2 regions of the Arthrobacter sp. 8AJ genome follow, and region 1 is predicted to be linked to the other one. Evidence: predicted binding sites of a transcription regulator. Region 1 holds the regulator's gene; the other holds the start of a gene.

What was found. The regulator HrcA, encoded in region 1, represses chaperone genes, less so after heat shock. The targets are predictions, from matches to a motif close to TTNGCACTCGNNNNNNNCGAGTGCNAA.
Region 2: a site for HrcA is predicted at 2,510-2,536, ahead of BACI349Y_RS06660 (FmdB family zinc ribbon protein). Genes of this name have one in related genera too.

The regions. Positions count from the first base shown of each region.
Region 1 covers NZ_LR733289.1:2,107,272-2,116,607, reverse strand. Annotated here, with positions in the region: gene BACI349Y_RS09850 (PhoH family protein) at 1-743, opposite strand, end outside; gene BACI349Y_RS09845 (GerMN domain-containing protein) at 1,186-2,103, shown strand; gene BACI349Y_RS09840 (16S rRNA (uracil(1498)-N(3))-methyltransferase) at 2,096-2,869, opposite strand; gene dnaJ (molecular chaperone DnaJ) at 2,872-3,999, opposite strand; gene hrcA (heat-inducible transcriptional repressor HrcA) at 4,088-5,101, opposite strand; gene BACI349Y_RS09825 (DUF3097 domain-containing protein) at 5,273-6,124, shown strand; gene BACI349Y_RS09820 (DUF4870 domain-containing protein) at 6,244-6,654, shown strand; gene hemW (radical SAM family heme chaperone HemW) at 6,708-7,937, opposite strand; gene lepA (translation elongation factor 4) at 7,963-9,336, opposite strand, start outside.
Region 2 covers NZ_LR733289.1:1,418,728-1,430,331, reverse strand. Annotated here, with positions in the region: gene BACI349Y_RS06680 (hypothetical protein) at 1-121, opposite strand, end outside; gene BACI349Y_RS06675 (GNAT family N-acetyltransferase) at 227-847, opposite strand; gene galU (UTP--glucose-1-phosphate uridylyltransferase GalU) at 852-1,757, opposite strand; gene BACI349Y_RS06665 (5-formyltetrahydrofolate cyclo-ligase) at 1,860-2,480, shown strand; gene BACI349Y_RS06660 (FmdB family zinc ribbon protein) at 2,592-2,852, shown strand; gene BACI349Y_RS06655 (RcpC/CpaB family pilus assembly protein) at 2,965-3,690, shown strand; gene BACI349Y_RS06650 (DUF4011 domain-containing protein) at 3,702-7,901, opposite strand; gene guaA (glutamine-hydrolyzing GMP synthase) at 8,031-9,620, opposite strand; gene BACI349Y_RS06640 (DUF3817 domain-containing protein) at 9,724-10,230, opposite strand; gene BACI349Y_RS06635 (SURF1 family protein) at 10,227-11,111, opposite strand; gene BACI349Y_RS06630 (PTS sugar transporter subunit IIA) at 11,192-11,604, opposite strand, start outside.

The DNA of each region.
Region 1 (9,336 bases):
CGCATGTAGGCAAGGGGCGCCACCTCGATGGTGCCGGCCGCCATGAGCCGCGGGATGGATTCCGGGTCCATCATGTCGTGCAGGGCGTCGTAGAGCGGGCGCAGGTAGGGATCGATCTTGTCGCTGAGCGTGCCGGGCAGGAACCCGAGCCGCTCCCCCGCCTCCACCGCAGGGCGCGTCAGGATGATCCGGCTGACCTCTTTCTGCTGCAGTGCCTGGACGGCTTTCGCCATGGCGAGATAGGTCTTGCCAGTGCCGGCCGGGCCGATGCCAAAGATGACCGTGTTGGCATCGATGGCGTCAACGTAGTTCTTTTGGTTCAGCGTCTTGGGCCGAATGGTCCTGCCGCGGCTGGAGAGGATGTCGTGGGTGAGCACATCCACGGGATTCTGGAGTGACTGGGTGCGCAGGAGGGCAACCAGCTGCTGCAGCACCGCGGGCGTGATGACCGTGCCCCGGGCCACCAGGCCACGGACTTCCTGGAGGAGCCGCATGATGCGGGGAACGTCACTGACGGGGCCGCTGATGGACAGTTCGTTGCCGCGGGCATGGAAGTTGACGTCCGGGAACTGCTCTTCGATGAACCGCAGCGCCTCGTCATGGCTGCCGAGCGACTGAACCATTTGGTCGGAGTTCTCAAAGAGGACTACTTCGGTCCGGATGCCAGGCAGGGAGTGCGGGAATTCCCCCGGACTGCCGTCGCCCGTGTTGAGCCGGCGCTTACCATTTGCTGATTCAGTCATGGTGCTGGCCCGCAGGCCCGTGGTCCCCTCGAAGATCGACATCATTTATTTGCTTCGGCTGATGCCGGCGCCCGTTGCACGGTGCTCCTTGCCCAGCGATCCCTTTATCTTACGCCAGCACCCGCCCTGACCGGGCACTGGAACGCATACCAGGCGGGTCACCCGGCTGCCCGCGGCACCGGCCCTTCAGCCAGGGAAGTGGACCCGCAAACGGGTAAGAATGCAGCGTTAGGTATCAACTTCATATCGGCCTCATATCGTTCCCGTTGCAGTTGCGGCCGGGGAGGCCAAAGAGCGGCTGGAGGCACCCTCCCCTGTGCAATGCTGGAAATCCAGCGTCTGCTGGAACGCCAGGCCGCCAGGGGGATCGGCCCGCCACGCCAGGAAAGGACTAGGCAGGACAGTGCCGGAAACCTCTGTGCCCGAACGGGCAGGACGACCGATGGGCCGAGTGCGCCCTGCCGTCCTCGCAGGAATCCTGGTGCTCGTTCCCGCCCTTGCAGCCTGCACCGCCGAGAACGGACCAACGCCCTCCGTCACCTCCGCCTCAGTACCGGCCACAGGCGGCACCATGCCGGATGCGCCGGCCACCAGCGCCCCGCTGGAAACCACCCAGTCCTCCAATAAGGCCCCGGTGTACTGGATTGGCCGCAGCGGAGGGAACATCTTCCTCTACCGTGAGTTCCGGGACGTTCCGGAACAGGAGAACCCGGTAACACGGGCACTGCGCGCCATGATGTCGGAGAAGCCGCTGGACCCCGACTTCTTTACGCCCTGGCAGAACCCGGACAAACTTGCCACGTCCATCTCGGGCAAGGACATCATCACGGTCGACGTCTCGGCCGACGCCTTCAACAGCAACCTCGACGCCGACATGGCCGCCCGGGCCATCCAACAGCTGATCTACACGGCAACCGCCGCCGCTGCCAGTTCGGGCCTGATCGACACAGGGCAGCAGGTCCGGGTGCGGATCCTCGTGGACGGCCACACGGACTATGTCGCGTTCGGAAAAGTCCAGCTGGGCGCACTGATGACCCGGGCAGCCGGGCTGGTGGCGCCGGTGTGGATCATTGATCCGCAGGAAAGCACCGAGGTACCTGCCGGCAGCGTAAAGATCACCGGCCGCAGCACGTCGCCGGGAGCAAAGCTCCGCTGGCAGATCCTGCAGTCCGGGGACGGCGGCAGCAAGGCCCCGTTCCTGACCGGTGAAACCACGGCCGGCGCCGGGCAGGGGCAGGCGGGCGTCTTTACGCTGGCACTGACCTTGCCGGCCGGCGACTATGAGCTCCGGGTGGCGCAGGCAGGGTCCGGCGGGGAGCCGGACCGCAACGAGGACACCAGGTCCTTCAAGGTCAGGTAGCCGTCCACCGGCCGAGGATGTCGCTTGCAAGCACGACGGCGGCAGGCCCGGCCGTGGAGGACCGCAGGACGTGGTGCCCCAACAGGGCGGTCACAGCGCCTTTGTCGCAGAGTTTCGTTACTTCCCGCGCGCTGATTCCGCCTTCCGGGCCGACGATCAGCAGGACTTCCCGGATTCCGTCGTGCCCACTCCCCTGCCACGCTTCCAGGACGGTCCGTAGCGGACGCACGGCATCTTCGTGGAGGATGACGGCCAGGTCTGCACCCTCCACGGCGGCGGAAAGCCCGGCAGTATCGACGGCGGCCCGGACGTCGGGGATCCAGGCGCGCCGCGCCTGCTTGGCGGCGGCGGCCACGGTGGACTCCCACTTGGCGTGGGCGCGGGCGGCCCTGTCACCTTTCCAGCGCACGATGGACCGTTCCGACTGCCAGGGTATGACGGCATCGATGCCCAGCTCGGTGGCCGTTTCAATGGCCAGTTCGTCGCGGTCGCCCTTGGCCAGGGCCTGAACCAGCACCAGACGGACGTCCGGCCTGTCTTCCATTGCCAGTGCGCCGCACTCCACTTCAAGTCCCGTGGGCGCGGCGGAGGCGACCTTGCCGCTCATGCGCGCGCCGGCGCCGTCGACAATGTCCACGGCCTCGCCCGGAGACAGGCGTTTGACGGTGACTGCATGCCGGGCCTCCGCCCCTTCGAGGACAAAGAGCTGGCCGGGCATCATGCCCGCCAGTGAACCGGGGGAGGTGAAGAAGACGGGGTTGCTCACCGCTACAGGTTACCGAGCCGGTCCCGGAGCTTGGCGAACATGCCGCCGCTGGCGGCGAGCTTGCCCTCGGTGATCTGTTCGCCGCGGAGCTTGGCGAGCTGCCGGAGGAGGTCCTCCTGTGCCGGGTCGAGCTTGGCCGGAGTGTCCACCTGGAGGTGGACCTTCAGGTCCCCGCGGCCGTATCCCCGCAGGTGCGTGACACCCAGGCCACGCAGGGTGATGATCTCGCCGGACTGTGTTCCGGGCTTGACGTCGATGTCCTGGGTACCGTCGAACGTTTCCAGGCTGACGTCCGTGCCCAGTGCAGCCGCCGTCATGGGGATGTGCAGGGTGGCGTGGAGGTCATCGCCTTCCCGCACGTAGGTGGCGTCATTGTTGACGCGGATTTCCACATACAGGTCACCGGTAGGTCCGCCTGCAGGTCCGGCTTCGCCCTGCCCGGCGAGCTGGATCCGGGTTCCGGTGGCCACACCGGCGGGAACCTTGATGGTCAGCGACCGCCGGCTGCGGATACGGCCCTGGCCGCTGCACTCGTTGCAGGGATCCTTGATGACCGTGCCGAAGCCTTCGCAGGTGCCGCAGGGGGCGGCCGTCATGACCTGGCCCAGGATGGAGCGCACGGCCCGCTGGACCTGGCCGCTGCCGCCGCAGATGTCGCAGCGCTCGGGGTGGGTGCCGGGCCGGCAGCAGGAACCGTCACAGGTGGGGCAGACCACGGCAGTATCCACTTCGAGCTTCTTGTTCACGCCGAACACGGCGTCGCGAAGGTCGATCCGGACGCTGATGAGGGCGTCCTGGCCGCGGCGGACGCGGGAAGCCGGGCCGGAGGTGCCACCGGCGCCGAAGAAGGTGTCGAAAATGTCCTGGAATGCGAAGCCCTGGCCCGCGTAACCGGCAGCGCCGAAGCCGTTGTCCGTGCCGTTCTCGTTGCCTGTGGTGTCGTAGATCCTCCGCTTTTGGGGGTCGGAAAGGACCTCGTAGGCGTGAGTTACTGCCTTGAAGCGTTCTGAAGCGTCCGCACCGGGGTTTACGTCCGGGTGAAGGGTGCGGGCCAGTTTGCGGTAGGCCTTTTTGATCTCTTCGCCCGTAGCTTCGGGTGAGACTCCAAGGACGTCATAGTGGCTGCTCAAAGTTCGTATCTCTTCCTTGTTGTACTGCGTTCAGTTTGGGCGGCCCCGCTCTGTATTCCGGTCCGGAAAAGGCTCCGGCGGCGAAGAGTCAGGGCCCCAAAATCCTGGAAAGGTAGCGGGCCACAGCCCTGACGGCGGCCATGGTGGTGGGATAGTCCATCCTGGTTGGGCCGAGGATCCCTACCTTCGCGGCGCTGTCCGGGCCGTAGCCGGTGGCCACCACGGAGGCTTCGGCAAGGCCGTCGTAAGGGTTTTCCCTTCCGATACTGACAGCCACTCCCCGATGGTCCTGGGCCATTTCGCTCAACAGCCGCAGCATCACCACCTGTTCCTCCAGTGCCTCGAGCACGGGGCCGATGCTGAGGGGGAAATCCACGTTGGACCTGGCCAGGTTCGCCGTTCCGGCCATGACCATCCGGTCCTCCCTGGTGTTTTGCGCCAGCCCCTCGAGGCCAAGTGCCAGGGCGTGCGCGGCCTGGCGCTGGCCGTGCGCGGTGCCGGCCACGACGGCGGGGAGCGCCTTGGCCAGCTGGCTGAGCGGAGTTCCGGCCAGTGCGGCAAGGAATCGGGTGCGGAGCGCGGCCAGGGCGTCGTCGCCAAGGTCCTGGCCGACGTCGATGACCCGCTGCTCCACCTTGCCGCTGTTCGCAATCAGCACCACCAGCACCTTGCGGGGGGCCAGGAGCACGAACTCGATGTGGCGCACCAGTGCCTTGCTGAGGTGCGGATACTGGACCACAGCCACTTGGTTGGTCAGCTGCGACAGCAGCCGGACGGTGCGGTCCAGGACGTCGTCGAGGTCGTCAGCGCCTTCCAGCAGGGACTGGATGGCCCGGCGCTCCGCTGCCGACAGGGGCTTGACTGCCGAGATCTGGTCGACAAAGAGCCGGTAGCCCTTGTCCGTGGGAATCCGCCCTGCACTGGTGTGCGGGGCCGTGATCAATCCCTCGTCTTCAAGGGCCGCCATGTCATTGCGGATGGTTGCGCTGGAAACGCCAAGATGATGCCGTTCGACCAATGCCTTTGACCCGACCGGTTCGCGGGAGTGGACGTAGTCCTCCACGATGGCCCGCAGCACTTCCAGTTTGCGTGGCTCGCTCACTCTCCACCTCCATCCATGGTCCGGGGCGCATACCCCGCCAGGTGCCACCAGTGTTAGCACTCGACATGCCTAAGTGCTAACAGTCTATTATGCCTCGGCCCGTTGTTAGCATTGGTACCGCTCCGGGCGAAATTCCGGTGCGGAGGACCTAGCGCTAGGCGGATTGAATCCATGGATTACCAAAACTGGGGGCCCCGCGGCATTTCCGCCCCGGCCAAGGCGGAATTGCCCGAGGTGCCGGTGGAGCGGGGCATGGTGCTCGAGGATGTCCAGTCGGGCTGGGTGGGCGCCGTCACCCGGGTGGAAAAGTCCGGCGGCATGCACGTCGTGGCGCTGGAGGACCGCCGAGGGAAGTCCCGGTCCTTCAAGCTCGGCTTCGGTTTCCTCCTTGAGGGCCGCCCCATCCGGCTGATGCCTCCCGCCGCCCGGCCGGCAGCCTCAGGCCCCGCCGCCGGCAGGACAGCCTCAGGCTCCGTCCGGGTCGCCGGCCAGCGGGCCCAGGTCGCCAAGGCAAGCCGAATCTGGGTGGAAGGCAAGCACGACGCCGAACTGGTGGAAAAGGTCTGGGGAGACGACCTTCGGGTGGAAGGCATCGTCGTCGAACCCCTGCACGGCATTGACGACCTCACCGCTGCAGTTGCCGCCTTCAAACCTGGGCCGGGCCGGCGTCTCGGCGTGCTCGTTGACCACCTCGTCCCCGACTCCAAAGAGTCCCGGATAGCCGACGCCGTCATGGCATCCCCCGGCGCGGCCGGAAATGTCCTGATCGTGGGCCATCCCTATGTGGACGTCTGGCAGGCAATCCGGCCTGCGGTCCTCGGGATCGACAAATGGCCTGCCGTGCCGCGCGGACAGGATTGGAAGACCGGGATCCTGAAGGCCTTTGGCTGGCCGCACGCCACCAAGGAGGACATCGGGCTGGGGTGGCAGAAACTGCTGGGCGCGGTCCGTACGTATGCGGACCTGGAAGCGTCGCTGCTGGGGCGGGTTGAGGAAGTTATCGACTTCCTCACCGTCCCCTGAAGGCCGGGCCCTGGCCCGGGAGCCAGTATTCTTGGTAGTGCAGCGCCTTTTCCGAAGGCCGCTGCACACCGCGCCCGTACATGAAGTCAGCACCACTTGCACCTCCGAAGGAACAGACTGTGGCAGAAAACGCACGTGATCACAGGGACGGCCAGGGCCGTTCCGAGTACCATGGCGTCCCCGCCAATGCGCTGCCGCTCACGGCCAGCGAAGACCGCCAATGGGCCACGCTCGCGCATTTCGGCGGGATCCTGGGGTGCGTCCCCTCGCTGCTGATCTACCTGATCTTCCGTGACCGCGGCCCGTTCACCGCGCAGGAATCCAAAGAAGCGCTGAACTTCAGCCTGCCGCCCACCATCGCCGCCGTGCTGGCCAACATCCTGGTGTTCATCCCATATGTGGGAAACATCTTCGCGGTCATCGCCACCCTGATCTGGGTGGCGCTCACCTGCTTCTCCGTGGCAGCAGGGATCCACGTCAACAAGGGCCAGCCGCACCGCTACCAGTACAACCTGCGCTGGATTAAGTAGCCGCGCCTCCCCGCGGGGCACCGGCCCCGCGGACCCGACGGACGTGGGTACAGTCAGTCGGGCAGGATTCGGCGGACTACCGCGTCCGCCAGGAGCCTGCCCTTGAGCGTGAGGACCAGGCGGCCCTGGAAGGCAGCGGCAGGTTCCACCAGGCCGTCCGCGATCAGGCCGGCCACTTGGTGCCGTCCGGCTGCGCTTAGAGTGGAGAGTTCAAGCCCTGACTGCAGGCGCGCCTCCAGCATCACCCGCTCCAGGTTCCTGGTTTCGGCATCCAAGGTCTCCCTGCCCGCCGCAGGCGACAGGCCCTGGGACAGGCGGTTCGCGTAAGCGGACGGGTGCTTCACGTTCCACCAGCGCACCCCGCCCACGTGAGAGTGCGCGCCGGGGCCGATGCCCCACCAGTCGTCGCCACGCCAGTAGGCCAGGTTGTGGCGGCACGCGTGCTCCGGGCTCCGCGCCCAGTTGCTGACCTCATACCAGCCGAGCCCGGCTTCGGTGATGAGCTGGTCGGCGAGTTCGTACTTGTCGGCGTGGTCGTCGTCGTCAATTCCCGGCACCTCGCCGCGGCGCATCTGCGCGGCCAGCTTGGTCCCGTCCTCGACAATCAGGGCGTAGGCGCTGATGTGGTCCGGCTGGTAGGAGAGGGCCGTCTCCAGGGAGTGGCGCCAGTCCGCCAGCGACTCCCCCGGCGTGCCGTAAATCAGGTCCAGGCTGACATCCAGCCCGGCCTCCCGCGCCCACTGCACCACCTGCGGAACGCGGCTGGGCGTGTGGGTGCGGTCCAGGACCTTGAGCACGTGCGGGACGGCGGACTGCATGCCGAAGGAAACCCTGGTGAAGCCCGCCTCCTTGAGGACGGCGAGGGATTCGGGGGTGACCGAATCGGGGTTGGCTTCGGTGGTGACCTCGGCTCCGTCCTCGATGCCCCACTGGTCAATGGCAGCGCGAAGGATCAGGGCGAGGTCATCAGCCGGCAGCAGGGTGGGCGTGCCGCCGCCGAAAAAGACCGTGCCGAGCTTCCGCTCCGGGAGCCCTGACCGTGCCATCACGGTGCCGGCCAGGGACACTTCCGACACGGCGGTTTGGGCGTAGGCATCCTGTGACGCGCCGCCGCCCAGTTCCGTGGCGGTGTAGGTGTTGAAGTCGCAGTACCCGCAGCGCACGGCGCAGAACGGGATGTGGACGTACAGGCCAAAGGCCCGGGCCGCCGCACCGTCCGCTGCCTGTGCAGGCAGCAGACCGTCCGACGGCGCCGGGTCGCCGAGGGGAAGAACGCTGGGCATCAGCGGGTCCCCTGCTGCGCAGTGGTCACTTCTTCTTGGCCTTGTCCTTTGATTCGTCGGTGGTGAGGGCCGCGATGAACGCTTCCTGCGGCACCTCCACCGTTCCCACCATCTTCATGCGCTTCTTGCCTTCTTTTTGCTTTTCCAGCAGCTTGCGCTTTCGTGAGATGTCACCGCCGTAGCACTTGGCCAGCACGTCCTTGCGGATGGCCCGGATGCTTTCGCGGGCGATGATCCTGGATCCGATGGCCGCCTGGATGGGCACCTCGAACTGTTGCCGCGGGATGAGTTCACGGAGCTTTCCGGTCATCATCACGCCGTAGGCGTAGGCCTTGTCCCGGTGGGTGATGGCGCTGAAGGCGTCCACTTGCTCGCCCTGGAGCATGATGTCCACCTTCACCAGGTCGGCAACCTGCTCGCCGTCGGCCTTCCAGTCCAGGGAGCCGTAGCCACGGGTCTTTGACTTCAGGATGTCGAAGAAGTCGAAGACGATTTCCGCCAGCGGCAGCCGGTAGCGGATTTCCACCCGGTCCTCGGAGAGGTAGTCCATGCCGCCCATCACGCCGCGGCGGGACTGGCACAGTTCCATGATGGCGCCGACGAATTCGTTGGGGGCCAGGATGGTGGCCGAAACCATGGGTTCGCGGACCTCGGCGATTTTGCCCGTGGGGTACTCGCTGGGGTTGGTCACGCGGACCACCTTCTTGTCCTCCAGGGTCACCTCGTATTCCACGTTGGGTGCCGTGGAGATGAGGTCCAGGTTGTATTCGCGTTCCAGGCGTTCGCGGGTGATCTCAAGGTGCAGCAGGCCCAGGAAACCCACACGGAAGCCGAAGCCCAGGGCAGCAGAGGTCTCCGGTTCGTACACCAGTGCGGCGTCGTTGAGCATGAGCTTTTCAAGGGCGTCGCGCAGCACCGGGTAGTCGGCGCCGTCCAGGGGGTAGAGGCCGGAGAACACCATGGGTTTGGCATCGGCGTAGCCGGGCAGGGACTCGGCGGCCGGCTTGGCGAGGTTGGTGACGGTGTCGCCCACCTTGGACTGGCGGACGTCCTTCACACCGGTGATCAGGTAGCCCACTTCGCCAACACCGAGGCCCTTGGAGGGTGTGGGTTCCGGGGAGCTGACGCCGATTTCCAGGAGTTCGTGCGAGGCTCTGGTGGACATCATCTGGATGCGTTCACGCGGGTGGAGCATCCCGTCCACCACGCGCACATAGGTCACCACGCCGCGGTAGGTGTCGTAGACCGAGTCGAAGATCATGGCCCTGGCCGGCGCATCGGGGTCGCCCTTCGGCGCCGGGAGGTCGCGGACGATCTTGTCCAGGAGGGCTTCCACGCCAACGCCGGTCTTACCGGACACCCGCAGGACATCCTCGGGGTCGCCGCCGATCAGGCTGGC
Region 2 (11,604 bases), 690 kb from region 1:
TTTCATCGGCGGGGGCGTCTGCCAGGAACTCGCCGGCGGGCTGGAACTGGTGCCTGCGGTTCCGGAGGACGTAAGGGGCAACCCATACAATCCAGAGCGCGACGGCAACCACAAGGATCACTGAGCTGCTAAGGGGGAAGTCCACACTCAAAACCGTATGAGCATCATGCCTGCTCAGGCCGCATTAGCTGCGGTGTGTCGTGCCCCCACTAACAAACCGTTGGATTTATGACCGGCGCGACGCCAGCCACGGACCCAGGAGGCCTTCCGGGACCTCTTCGGAGGTGAGGGCGAACGAACGGTGGTCCGCCCATTTGCCGTTGATATGCAGGAAACGGGGACGGTACCCCTCGTCCCGGAACCCCAGCTTTTCCACCACCCGCAGGCTGGGTCCGTTCTCGGGCCGGATGTTGATTTCCATCCGGTGCAGGCCAAGCGTACGGAAACAGTGGTCCGTTACCAGCGCCACGGAGGTGGGGGCTATCCCCCGTCCCGCCCGGGATTGGTCCACCCAGTACCCCAACGTTGCCATCATGGCCGAACCCCAGACGATGGAAGACACCGTCAGTTGGCCCACGATGGCCGGATTCCTCAGGCCCGGCCTCCACTCCGTGATGACGAAGGGCAGGGCGGTAGCCTGCGCAGCCTGCAGGTTGAGCGAGCGGACCATGTGCCGGTAGTCGGGAAGTCCGCCGGACGGGTCCGGGTTGGAGGCCTCCCACGGTGCCAGCCACTCACTGTTCCGTGACCGGACTTCTGTCCACTCTTTCTTATCCCGGTACCGGATGGGCCGCAGGACCAGGTCGCCGCACTCGAGGGTGGCCGGCCAGATGGGACCTGTGCGCACGGCGCTACCGGGAGAGGCCGGCGGTGAAGCCCGGCAGCCATTCCCGCAGGCCGGGCCCCAGGTCATCGCTGTCGATGGCCAGCTGGACGCAGGCCTTGAGGTAGCTGAGCTTGTCGCCGGTATCGTAACGGCGGCCCCGGAACACCACGCCATACACGCCATGTCCCTCGCCGTCACCGGAGGCGAGTTCCTGCAGGGCATCCGTCAGCTGGATTTCGCCTCCGCGGCCCGGCTCCGTGTGCTCGAGGACTTCGAACACGGCGGGGTGCAGGACATACCGCCCGATCAGCGCCAGGTTGGACGGTGCTTCCTCGGGCGAGGGCTTCTCGACGAGCCGGTTGACGCGGACATAGTCCTCGCCGTCGATGGCCTGGACGTCGGCGCAGCCGTAGGCGCTGATCTGGGAGGGTTCCACCTCAATGAGGGCGACGACGGACCCTCCGGTTTTCGCCTGCACGTCAATCATGGTGCTGAGGAGTTCGTCGCGGGCATCGATGAGGTCGTCGCCCAGCAGCACGGCGAAGGCTTCATCGCCCACATGCTGCTTCGCCCGGAGCACGGCATGGCCCAAGCCATGGGGATCGCCCTGCCGGACGTAGTGGATGTCACCCAGCTGGCTGGCGGCCTGGATGGACGCAAGCTTTTCCGTATCGCCCTTGTCCTCAAGGGTCGATTCGAGGGACGGCACCCTGTCGAAGTGGTCTTCGAGGGCCCGCTTGTTGCGGCCGGTAATCATCAGGATGTCGTTGAGGCCCACATGGACGGCTTCCTCCACCACATACTGGATGGCAGGCTTGTCCACGACGGGAAGCATTTCCTTGGGCATGGCCTTGGTGGCTGGCAGGAACCTGGTGCCCAGGCCCGCTGCGGGAATGACGGCTTTGCGGACTCTGGGTTTACTGGTGTTCACCGGACTAATCTAACGTCAGCGTCAAGTATTTCAGTAACCCCCGGCACCGAAGGCCGGCACGCGGCCTCAAGGGGCGGAACACCGGACTTCAGGGAGGACGACATGCTGCAGGAGACAAACGCCGTCAAGGACGGGATCCGGGCTACCCACCGGCAGCGGCGGGCAGGCCTGACGCCGGCGCAACTGGAAGCTGCCGGCCAGGCCCTGGCCACCCATGGGGAAGCCTGGGCTGGATCGGTGACGGAAGGCCGTCCCGGGATAGCATGCGTATACCTTGGCGTGGGTCAGGAACCACCTACCCTGCCGCTGATCAAAGCCCTGCACCGCAGCGGCCACCAGGTCCTGCTTCCGGTGTGCGAACCGGCCAGGGAGTTGAGCTGGGTGTTCTGGACTCCGGACACCGGCTTCGAGCGCAGCAGGTACGCGCCCATCCTGGAACCCACGGGGCACCGGCACGGGCCCGAAACCGCTGGCGACGCCGCTGTGCTTTTCATTCCCGCCACAGCCGTGGACCTGGCCGGCAACAGGATTGGCCAGGGCGGCGGCTACTACGACAAATTCCTGGGGCACCTCGCTACGGCCGGGAAGGAAATCCCGCTGGCCGCTCTTATCTACGACGATGAATTGCTGCCCGCCGGACGGATCCCGGCCGAGGAGTTCGACCGTCCAGTCCCGGCCGTCCTGGTCCCTTCCGGGTACCGGCCCCTGGCGGGCGGCGCCTGAACACCGTCGTTCCGTGCACAGTGATAGAATTAGCACTCAGGCCCTGCGACTGCTAATGGTTTACCAGGTGGCAGCACGGGACCTCTCGTTTGCCCAAGAGGAGGAGCACCAGTGCCAACATATGCTTACGCCTGCAAGGATTGCGGCCACGCCTTCGACATCGTCCAGTCGTTCTCGGACAGTAGCCTGACGTCCTGCCCTGAATGCGAAGGCACGCTGCGCAAGAAGTTCAACAGCGTCGGTGTCGTCTTCAAGGGCTCCGGCTTCTACCGCACGGACTCCCGCGATTCCAAGGGCAGCTCCGTTTCCGCCGCGCCTGCAGCGCCTGCTGCCGCCCCCGCCGCGCCGGCGCCCGCAGCCGCCGCGAGCTAATCCGGCACAGACTTCACGACGGCGGCCGGCGCTTTCCAGCGTCCGGCCGCTTTTGTCCACATAGGCCTTATCCCGGCTCCCTTGCGCGTGCGCCCGGAGTTAGCGTGGGCGCATGCCCCTACTTCCCCGCCGCCGTGCCGCCCTCCGGTATTCTTCGGGCCCCGCAGGCGCTGCCCGCAGCCCAAGGAACCGCCCCCTGCCCGCGCGTGTTGCCGCCTGGTTGAGCCGGAACCGCCGGCTCGCCGCTGCACTGTTGCTGTGCGCAGCTGCCGCCATCGCCGTCCAGCAGCTCACTCCTGCCCCGCTCTCCACCGCCACCGCACTGGCCGCAGCCCGGGATCTTCCTGCCGGGACCGCCGTGACGGACGCGGACGTGGTCCGAGTCCAGGTGCCCCCTGGCATGGTGGCCGACGGCTTCCTCCGGGATGACGCCGCCGCCACCGGCAAACAGCTCGCCGCACCGATGCGCAAGGGCCAGCTCCTCAGCGATGCCCAGCTGGTGGGTCCCGGGCTCCTGGCAGGTACACCGCCCGGTTCAGCCGCAGTTCCACTGCGGATGGCGGATGCCTCGTCGATTCAGCTGGTCTCCCCCGGCCAACTGGTCAACGTTGTGCTCACATCGGCCAACGGGTTCGACCAGCAAGGCCCGTCGGAGGTACTGGCGTCGGCCGTCCCCGTGCTCTGGACCTCCAACAAGGGCGGCCAGAGCGGCCAGTGGCTGGGCACCACGGAGACCGACGGTCTGATCGTGGTGGCAGCCACCGCCGAACAAGCATCACGCCTGGCCGGAGCGTCAACCCATGGCCGGCTGTTCTTCGTCCTGGTCGGCCCGCCGTAAGCTTGCGCCGGTCAGCCCCAGTGCGGCGGCTTCTGTTCCTTCAACCACGTGTCGTGGTCATCCTCCCGGTCACCCCAGCTGCGGGCGTCATCCTCTGCGGCCTTGCTCGGGAGGATCTCTTCAGTGCCGCCTGTTACTGTCCGGGGCGCCGGTGCCGTTTCGGCCGGGCCTGCAGGAACGTCCCCGCCGGTTACTGTTTCTGCCTGCCCGTCCTGGAGCTCATCCTGGCGCATGTCTTCCTCGCGGCCGTCTTCCTCAAGCCTGCCGTGTGCAGGTTTCTTTTCCTCGATCATGGATCCCGCTTCCTGGTGTCCGCTGTCACCGGTCCGGCCTGCGCCGCGATCCCCGGGCAGGTAGGAAACTCCGGCGGACGGCGCGGCGTCAATTCCATTGAGCGCCTGGTCAACGTCGTCGTCAAGGAAGCCCGCAGACTGGTGGGTCCTGCCCGGCAGCACCATCTTTTCCAGGCCCAGATAGCCGGCAATGCGGTCTGCGCAGGACGACGGGTCCGTGAACACTTCGATGGTCCACAGCGGCATGTACCGCCAGCCAAGGCGTTCCAGCAGTTGGGGACGCAGCCTGCTGCGTTCCCGCACGCTCATGGTGCGGTACTGCGCAGTGCCGTCGGACTCGATGGCCACCGGCCGCGGGATGTCGGAGTCCTCCTGGCCCATGGTATTCAGGGGGTCGGCGGCTGCCACTACATCGATTGCCCCGTCGTATTGGTGCCAGACCCTGGCGCCCCGGGCACGCAGCCGGTCACCGAGATCCGCCACCAACGGGTCCGCGCCCAGCGCCTGTTCGCTGGCGGCGGCGCGGGACGCGGGGGTGCCAAGATCCGTGTTGCCGGAAATTTCCCGGTCCAGCAGCGCGTACAGGTCCACCGCCCCGTGGGTAAGCCGGGTGTGGTCCAGGTCCTCGGGCCGGAAGCACGTAAGTACGTGCAGGGAACGCCGGGCCCGGGTCATGGCCAGGGCAAACTTCTCCCGGCCGCCTTCAGCGGACAGCGGCCCGAAGTTGTGGAGGGCACGGCCGTGCGGGGTCCGCCCGAATCCCGGCGAGAAAATGACATGGTCGCGGACCAGGCCCTGGGCACGTTCCAGGTCCACCACGCGGAAGGACTCCGGGCCGGCGCCGAAGAAGCCGGCCAGGCCCGGCTGGTTGGACAGCTGGAGCCGGATGGACTCGCCAATCCTCGCGGCGTGGCGCAGGCTGGCGGTGACTACGGCGAGGGAGGTCCGCGGACGCAGGCGGGCGTGCTCGAAGACCAGCTCCACTACGCGGTTGACCTCGGCAACTACGGACTCCACGCCTTCGTGGTCGGCACTGGGAAGGCCGGTGCCGTCCGGCAGGTATTCCACCAGCAGGGACCGGTCCAGCCCCGTGGCCGACTGGCCCTCGGGCAGCCGGCGCAGGCCGCCGTCGTAAAAGTTCTTACTGAGCTGCAGGACCAGGTCCTCGTCAACTGCGCGGTACACCACGTTGAGGCGCCACACCGGCAGCACTGCGGAGAGCGCGGTAAAAGCGCTCTCGACGCGGTGGTGGGCAGACTCGCCGGGTGCAAGCCGCTCCACCCCAACCGTGAACGTCCGGGGCGTGGCAATGCGCGGGTCGCCGAAGGCGATCACCTGCCGTGCCCGGGCAATCGACGGCAGGACGGCCTGCAGGGAGGTGGCCTCCGCGTCGAGGATCACGACGGCGTCGAAGTGCTGTTCTGCCGGGAGCAGGCCCGTCATCAGGTACGGGCTGACGGACCAGACCGGGACGAGTGTGCCGATCAGCTCAGGTGCCTGGGCGGTGAGGGAAGGCAGGGACACCCGGCCGTCCTTGAGCAGGCTGCGGAGCAGGTCTGCCTGGCGCGGCTGGGCAGCGATGGCTGTCCGCCACCGTTCCGCGAGGTCCCACCGCAGACGGGCGGCGCCGCTGGCAATGTGGGCGTTGTCGGCCAGCCGGTACTCCGCTTCCAGCTGGCGCAGGGCGTCGCCGTCGGACATCGCCAGGTAGTCGTCGCCGCTGATCATTGCCTCAAGCGCGGACTGCCACCACGCCAGCTCCAGCTCCGCGGCGACGGATCCTTCCGGAACTTCCCGTTCTGCGAGATCGGCCAGGAGTTCACCCAGGCCATGTTCACGCATGTTCTCAATGAGGAGTGTGCGTTCGGGCAGCGTCTTGAGCGTATCGGTGTCCGCCACCAGGCGGTCCAGCCGGTCCATCAGCTGCGCGTAGGGCACCGTGGCCAAAGCCCCGCCATCTTCGGTGTGCTGCAGCGCCTCGCCCAGCTGTGCCAGCTCCTGGTCCAGTGACCGGTACATGGCGTTCATTTCGGCCAGGCCGGAGGGAACAGCGGGATGGCGCTGCGTGGTGGCGTAGCCAGCCCAGAGGGCACGCTGTTCCTGGACCAGCACCAGGGACGAGTGCAGGTCCGCGATGTGGACGCCCGGGCGCACGTATTCCTTGGCCACCCTGCGCAGCCTGGAGCGCTGCATGGCGGTCAGCTCGATGCCGCGCTCCCGCCGCCACGCGGACGGCGCCGTGGCGGAAATCAGGTCTGTCACGGGCCGGTCGAAGATGTCCGGAGTGAACTTGTCCAGGCTGCCGCGGACGGCAACCAGCAGTTCCAGCTGCTCTCCCCACTCCGCGAAGGACTCGCCCAGGCGGATCTCGGCGTGCTCGGCAACGGCGTCCATGCGGTCGCGCAGGACGGGGAGGCTCTTGGCCACCGAGCGGACCAGGTCCTGGGCTTCCTCGGTTTCCTTCCGGGTCAGCAGCCGGGCGCCGTGCCAGGGGCTGGTGGTGGCCGCCTTGCTGAAGCTGCCCAGTTCCGCGGCGCGCCGCAGCCTGCCCGCCAGCTCCTCACGGTCCCGGATGCTGTCCAGGACGCTGCGCTTGAGCCGGACGGTGGTGGCCGGGGCAGGATGGATCGAGGTGAGCTCAGCGAGTGACTGCATGGCCTGGTACGGCGAGCAGCCCCACCTCTCGCGGACGTTGTGGAGCGATGCCACGTGGTCCATGAGGGCGTGCCGGTGTTCGGTCAGGGTGGCGTGCAGGTTCCCCAGCTGGGGTTCCAGGGACTTTTCATTGCGGACGATCGCCCGGACCAGCTGGCCTTTCAGCTGTTGGGCGGTGACGTTCCCGGTCAGTTGGAAGAGGATGGACTCCAGGCCCAACGACTCCAGGTGTCCGGAAACCTCGTTCAGGCTGGCGCGGCGATCGCCCACCACCAGCACGGTCTTGCCGGCATCCACCAGGGCGCCGATGGTGTTGATGGCCGTCTGGGTCTGGCCGGTCCCGGGCGGGCTGCTGACCACCAGGGAGTCCCCGGCGCGGGCAGCATCAACCACGTACTGCTGGTCCGTGTCGGCATCCAGCAGCAGCAGTTCGTCCTTGGGGTGCCTGTTGTCCAGGTGCGGGAAGCGGGACGGGTCCGGTTCCTCGACGTCCACCACTTCGCCTCCGGCGGCGGTGGCCAGCGCAGAGACGATGGGGTGGGAATCGTTGATCCAGGGGTCGTCGAGGTTGCCGGAGAGGTCCGCAAAGGTGGAGACCAGCAGGTTGTGCTGGGTTTCAGCGCCGTGGATGGGCCGGATCAGGGTGGCCAGCCGGTCCAGGACGGGCTGGGGGTCGAACCGCGCGGTGCTGTAGGCCAGGCGGGTCACGGCGTTGACGTCGAACACGATCCCGTGGATGTTCTTCAGGTGCCGCACCAGGGCGGGGTTGATCTGCGCCTGTTCGGTCAGCTGCAGTTCGAAGTCGTCCTCCCCGGGGCGCACCGTCAGGGAGATGGCGGTCAGCATGACCGGGGCTGACACGCGCTGGGGTTTGCCCCCGACGGCGGATGTCCACACCACGGTGCCCGCCGACAGGTATCCGGCGTCGATGCCGCGGTCGTTGGCGAGCTCGAAGATCTTTGACCGGATGTTGCGTGACGCCCTCGCGGCCACCACATACTGCTGGCGGTCACGGATCAGGGTGGACAGGCGTGTGCGGCGCCCAGCCATGAGCTGGGCAAGGCCCGAGGGGTGTGCCGAGGTGAGGTCGATGGAACCTTCCGGCGTCTTGGTGAAGCGGAGCATTGTGTCCGCGCCGGTGACGGGTTTGAGCCCGGACAGCCATTTACGAAGCTCTTCCGAGCCTTCCGGGTGGCCTTGACCAACTGACACTTCTGCCTTCTTTTCTGCGTTTGCACGTGACGCCCTGGACCATACCGGCATAGATTCGAGAGTAGCCGCTCCGGCGCCGGACTTGAGCGACCGCAACACTGGGGCACCGGAAATTGCGGAGGAATTCGCTGGGAAAAAGCAGTGGCCGGCCTCCGCTGACGGAGGCCGGCCACTAGGATGCTATTCCCACTCGATGGTTCCCGGCGGCTTGCTGGTGACGTCCAGCACCACCCGGTTGACGCCGTCCACCTCGTTGGTGATCCGGCTGGAGATCCGTGCCAGCAGGTCGTAGGGCAGGCGCGACCAGTCGGCAGTCATGGCGTCTTCCGAGGAGACCGGACGGAGCACGATGGGGTGGCCGTAGGTGCGGCCGTCGCCCATGACGCCGACGCTGCGGACGTCTGCGAGCAGGACTACGGGCATCTGCCATACCTCGTTGTCCAGCCCGGCCGCGGTCAGCTCGGCACGCGCGATGGCGTCCGCCTTGCGGAGCAGGTCCAGCCGCTCCTTGGTGACCTCGCCGACGATCCGGATGCCCAGGCCAGGGCCGGGGAACGGCTGGCGGCCGACGATTTCCTGGGGCAGGCCGAGCTGGGCGCCGACGGCACGGACCTCGTCCTTGAACAGGGCCCGCAGAGGCTCAACGAGCTCGAACTGCAGGTCCTCGGGGAGGCCGCCCACGTTGTGGTGGCTCTTGATGTTGGCTGCACCTTCACCGCCGCCGGATTCGACGACGTCCGGGTACAGGGTGCCCTGGACCAGGAACTTGATCTTCTCGCCGTGGGCTGCGGCCTCGGCGATGATGGCCAGTTCGGCTTCTTCGAAGGCGCGGATGAATTCCCGGCCGATGATCTTGCGCTTGGTTTCGGGATCGCTGACGCCGGCCAGGGCCGAGAGGAAGCGTTCCTGTTCGTTGGCCACGTACAGCTTCACGCCGGTTGCGGCCACGAAGTCGCGTTCAACCTGTTCCGCTTCGCCTTCACGCAGCAGTCCGTGGTCCACGAACACGCAGGTGAGCTGGTCGCCCACGGCGCGCTGGACCAGGGCTGCCGCCACGGCCGAATCGACGCCGCCGGAGAGGCCGCAGATAACGCGGGCATCCCCTACCTGCTGGCGGATGCGCTCCACCTGTTCTTCCAGGATGTTGCCCGTGGTCCAGTTGGGCTCCAGCTTTGCGCCCTTGAACAGGAAGTTCTCGAGCACCTGCTGGCCGTAGGCGGAATGCTTGACCTCAGGGTGCCACTGCACGCCGAAGAGGCCCTTTTCCTCGTTGGCGAAGGCTGCTACTTCGGCGCCTGCCGTCGTGGCGAGGACATCGAAGCCTGCAGGGGCTTCGTGCACGGAGTCGCCGTGGCTCATCCAGGTCTTCTGGTGCTGGGGCATGCCCTCAAGCACCGAGCGGCCGTCACCGAGGATGGTGGTTTCCGTGGATCCGTACTCCCGCAGGCCGGTCTTGTCCACCTTGCCGCCCAGGGCGTTGGCCATGGCCTGGAACCCGTAGCAGATCCCAAAGACGGGGACGCCGGCTTCGAAGAGGTCGGCACCCACGCTGGGGGCGCCGTCGGCATAGACGCTGGAGGGGCCACCGGAGAGGATGATGGCGGCAGGGTTCTTGGCCAGGAGCTGCTCGGTGGAGTAGGTATGCGGAACCACTTCCGAATACACATTCGCTTCCCTGACGCGGCGGGCAATCAGCTGCGCGTACTGGGCACCGTAATCAACAACCAGCACCGGCTTCTGGGAAGTCTGGGATGCAGTGGGAGTAGTCACCGTAATAGCCTACTTTGCGCCCTTGCACCGGCGCACCTTCAGAAGCCGCGCTGTGACGCAGCAGACGTCCGACGGCGGATGGCCGGCGCGCGCCGGGCCCGTTTCAGTAGCGCTGGGGAGCCTGCGGATTGGCGGCAAGCTCGGCTTCCACCTCTGCGTGGAATTTCTTCTCCACGATGAAGGACAGGAACGGCACGACGCCGCCCAGTGCCAGCAGCACCAGTTTCAGGAAGGGCCAGCGCATCAGGGACCACAGCCGGAAGTTGGAGATCAGGTACACAACGTACATCCAGCCGTGCACGATCAGGACGGTGACGGAGACGTTCATGCCGTTGAGCACGCCCGCCGGCTCGGCGTCGGCGAATCCGAAGCCGAACGGCTGGCCGGTCACAGCGTTGGTTCCGCCGGCGAACAGGTACTGCCCGAAGCCGTACCGTGCCACCAGTTCCGCACACAGCAGCAGGAGCATGGTGCCGGTGAGGTAGGCCATGACCTTGTAGAACTTCAGGGCGGACCGGATCTGCGCCTCGGTACCGCCGAAACGGCGCTTCTTCCCGGAGGTCTGGCCGGAGGCCTGCGATGAGGGGGTGGCCGGTTTCGGATCAATCATGGCTGTACCTTCTGCTGGTGCTGTTCAGGCTGCTGGTGCTGTTCGGCCTGCTGTGGAAGCTGTTGGTTTTCGTCGTGCCCGTCATCGTCGTCCCCGGCGTCGTCAAGGGCCTCCTCCAGGTCCCGGTGGTAGTCGTCCTTGACCAGCCGCCACCAGATGAAGAGGGCGAACCCGGCGAAGACAACCCACTCGATGGAGTAGAAGAGGTTGAGCCAGTTGATGTGCTGCGCCGGCGGCTGCGGACCGATGTCCAGTGGAAGGAGGTTCCCCGGAACCGCGGCAGCGCTGACGTCCTGGCCCCCCACCACTTCCGCGGTGGCAGACACGAAACCTGGGTAGCTGCTGACCTCCCAGTAGTTGATGAGCTCCGCCACGGAGACGGCCGAGGCCTCCCCCGGTTTCGGAGCTTTCCCCGCCACCGGCGCTTCGGACGGCAGCAGCCGGCCGGTCAGCTCAACAAGGCCCGACGGCGGTGCTGCCGCGTCCCCGGGCTGGGCGACCCACCCGCGTGCCACCGGGATCCACGTCTGTGGTGAGGCACCTGCTCCGGTCAGGGCGGGGGCACCGTTAACGGCGAAGGCTGAAACAACCCAGTAGCCGGTTTTGCCGTCGTGGAGCCTCCCGGGAACCAGGACCTGCTTGTCGGGACTGTACGTCCCCTGGGCAGTGACCATCTGGTCGGCAACACTGCCATGGAAGAACTCACCCGGCTGCAGGGTGCCGGTAAGCGGCTGGACCTGTTCGGTGGCGGGATTGACCGGCACCTCGGGCTGGGTGGAACGGCCGAATTGCCACTGGCTCAGCAGCACGAAGACCCCGGAGAGAGCGATCGCGAAGATAAAGCCTGCGATCCATCGGGGCTTAAGGGCTGTTTTCCACACGTCTTAACCGTACTTCGTAGTTCTGTAGAACAACTAAACGCCGGGGGCGTCCGGGCCCGGAGGCGGGACCGGGGATGCGCCTAGTGGTCGAAGAACACCAGGCTGGAGTTGATGAGCTCGGCGATTACTTCGGCGTCATAGGCACGCCGCAGCGACTCACGGAATGATTCCTTGGAGAGTGACCGGGCCAGGGTGGCCAAAACTTCCAGGTGGTCGGAGAAAGAGCTCGCCGGGGTGGCAATCAGCAGGATGACCGTGGCAGGACCGTCGGCTGCCCCGAAGTCCAGGGCGTGGCCGTACTTGGTGATGCCGACGGCGATGGAGGTCTGGGACACGAATTCGCTGCGGGCATGCGGCAGTCCGATGCCGCCCGGGAGCCCCGTGGCCAGCTGGTGCTCCCGGGCATTGACGTTTTTCAGGAACCCGTCAAGATCCGAGATCCGCCCGGCGGCGTGGAGCCGCTCTGCCAGCTGGTTGGTGGCGTCGGTCTTGT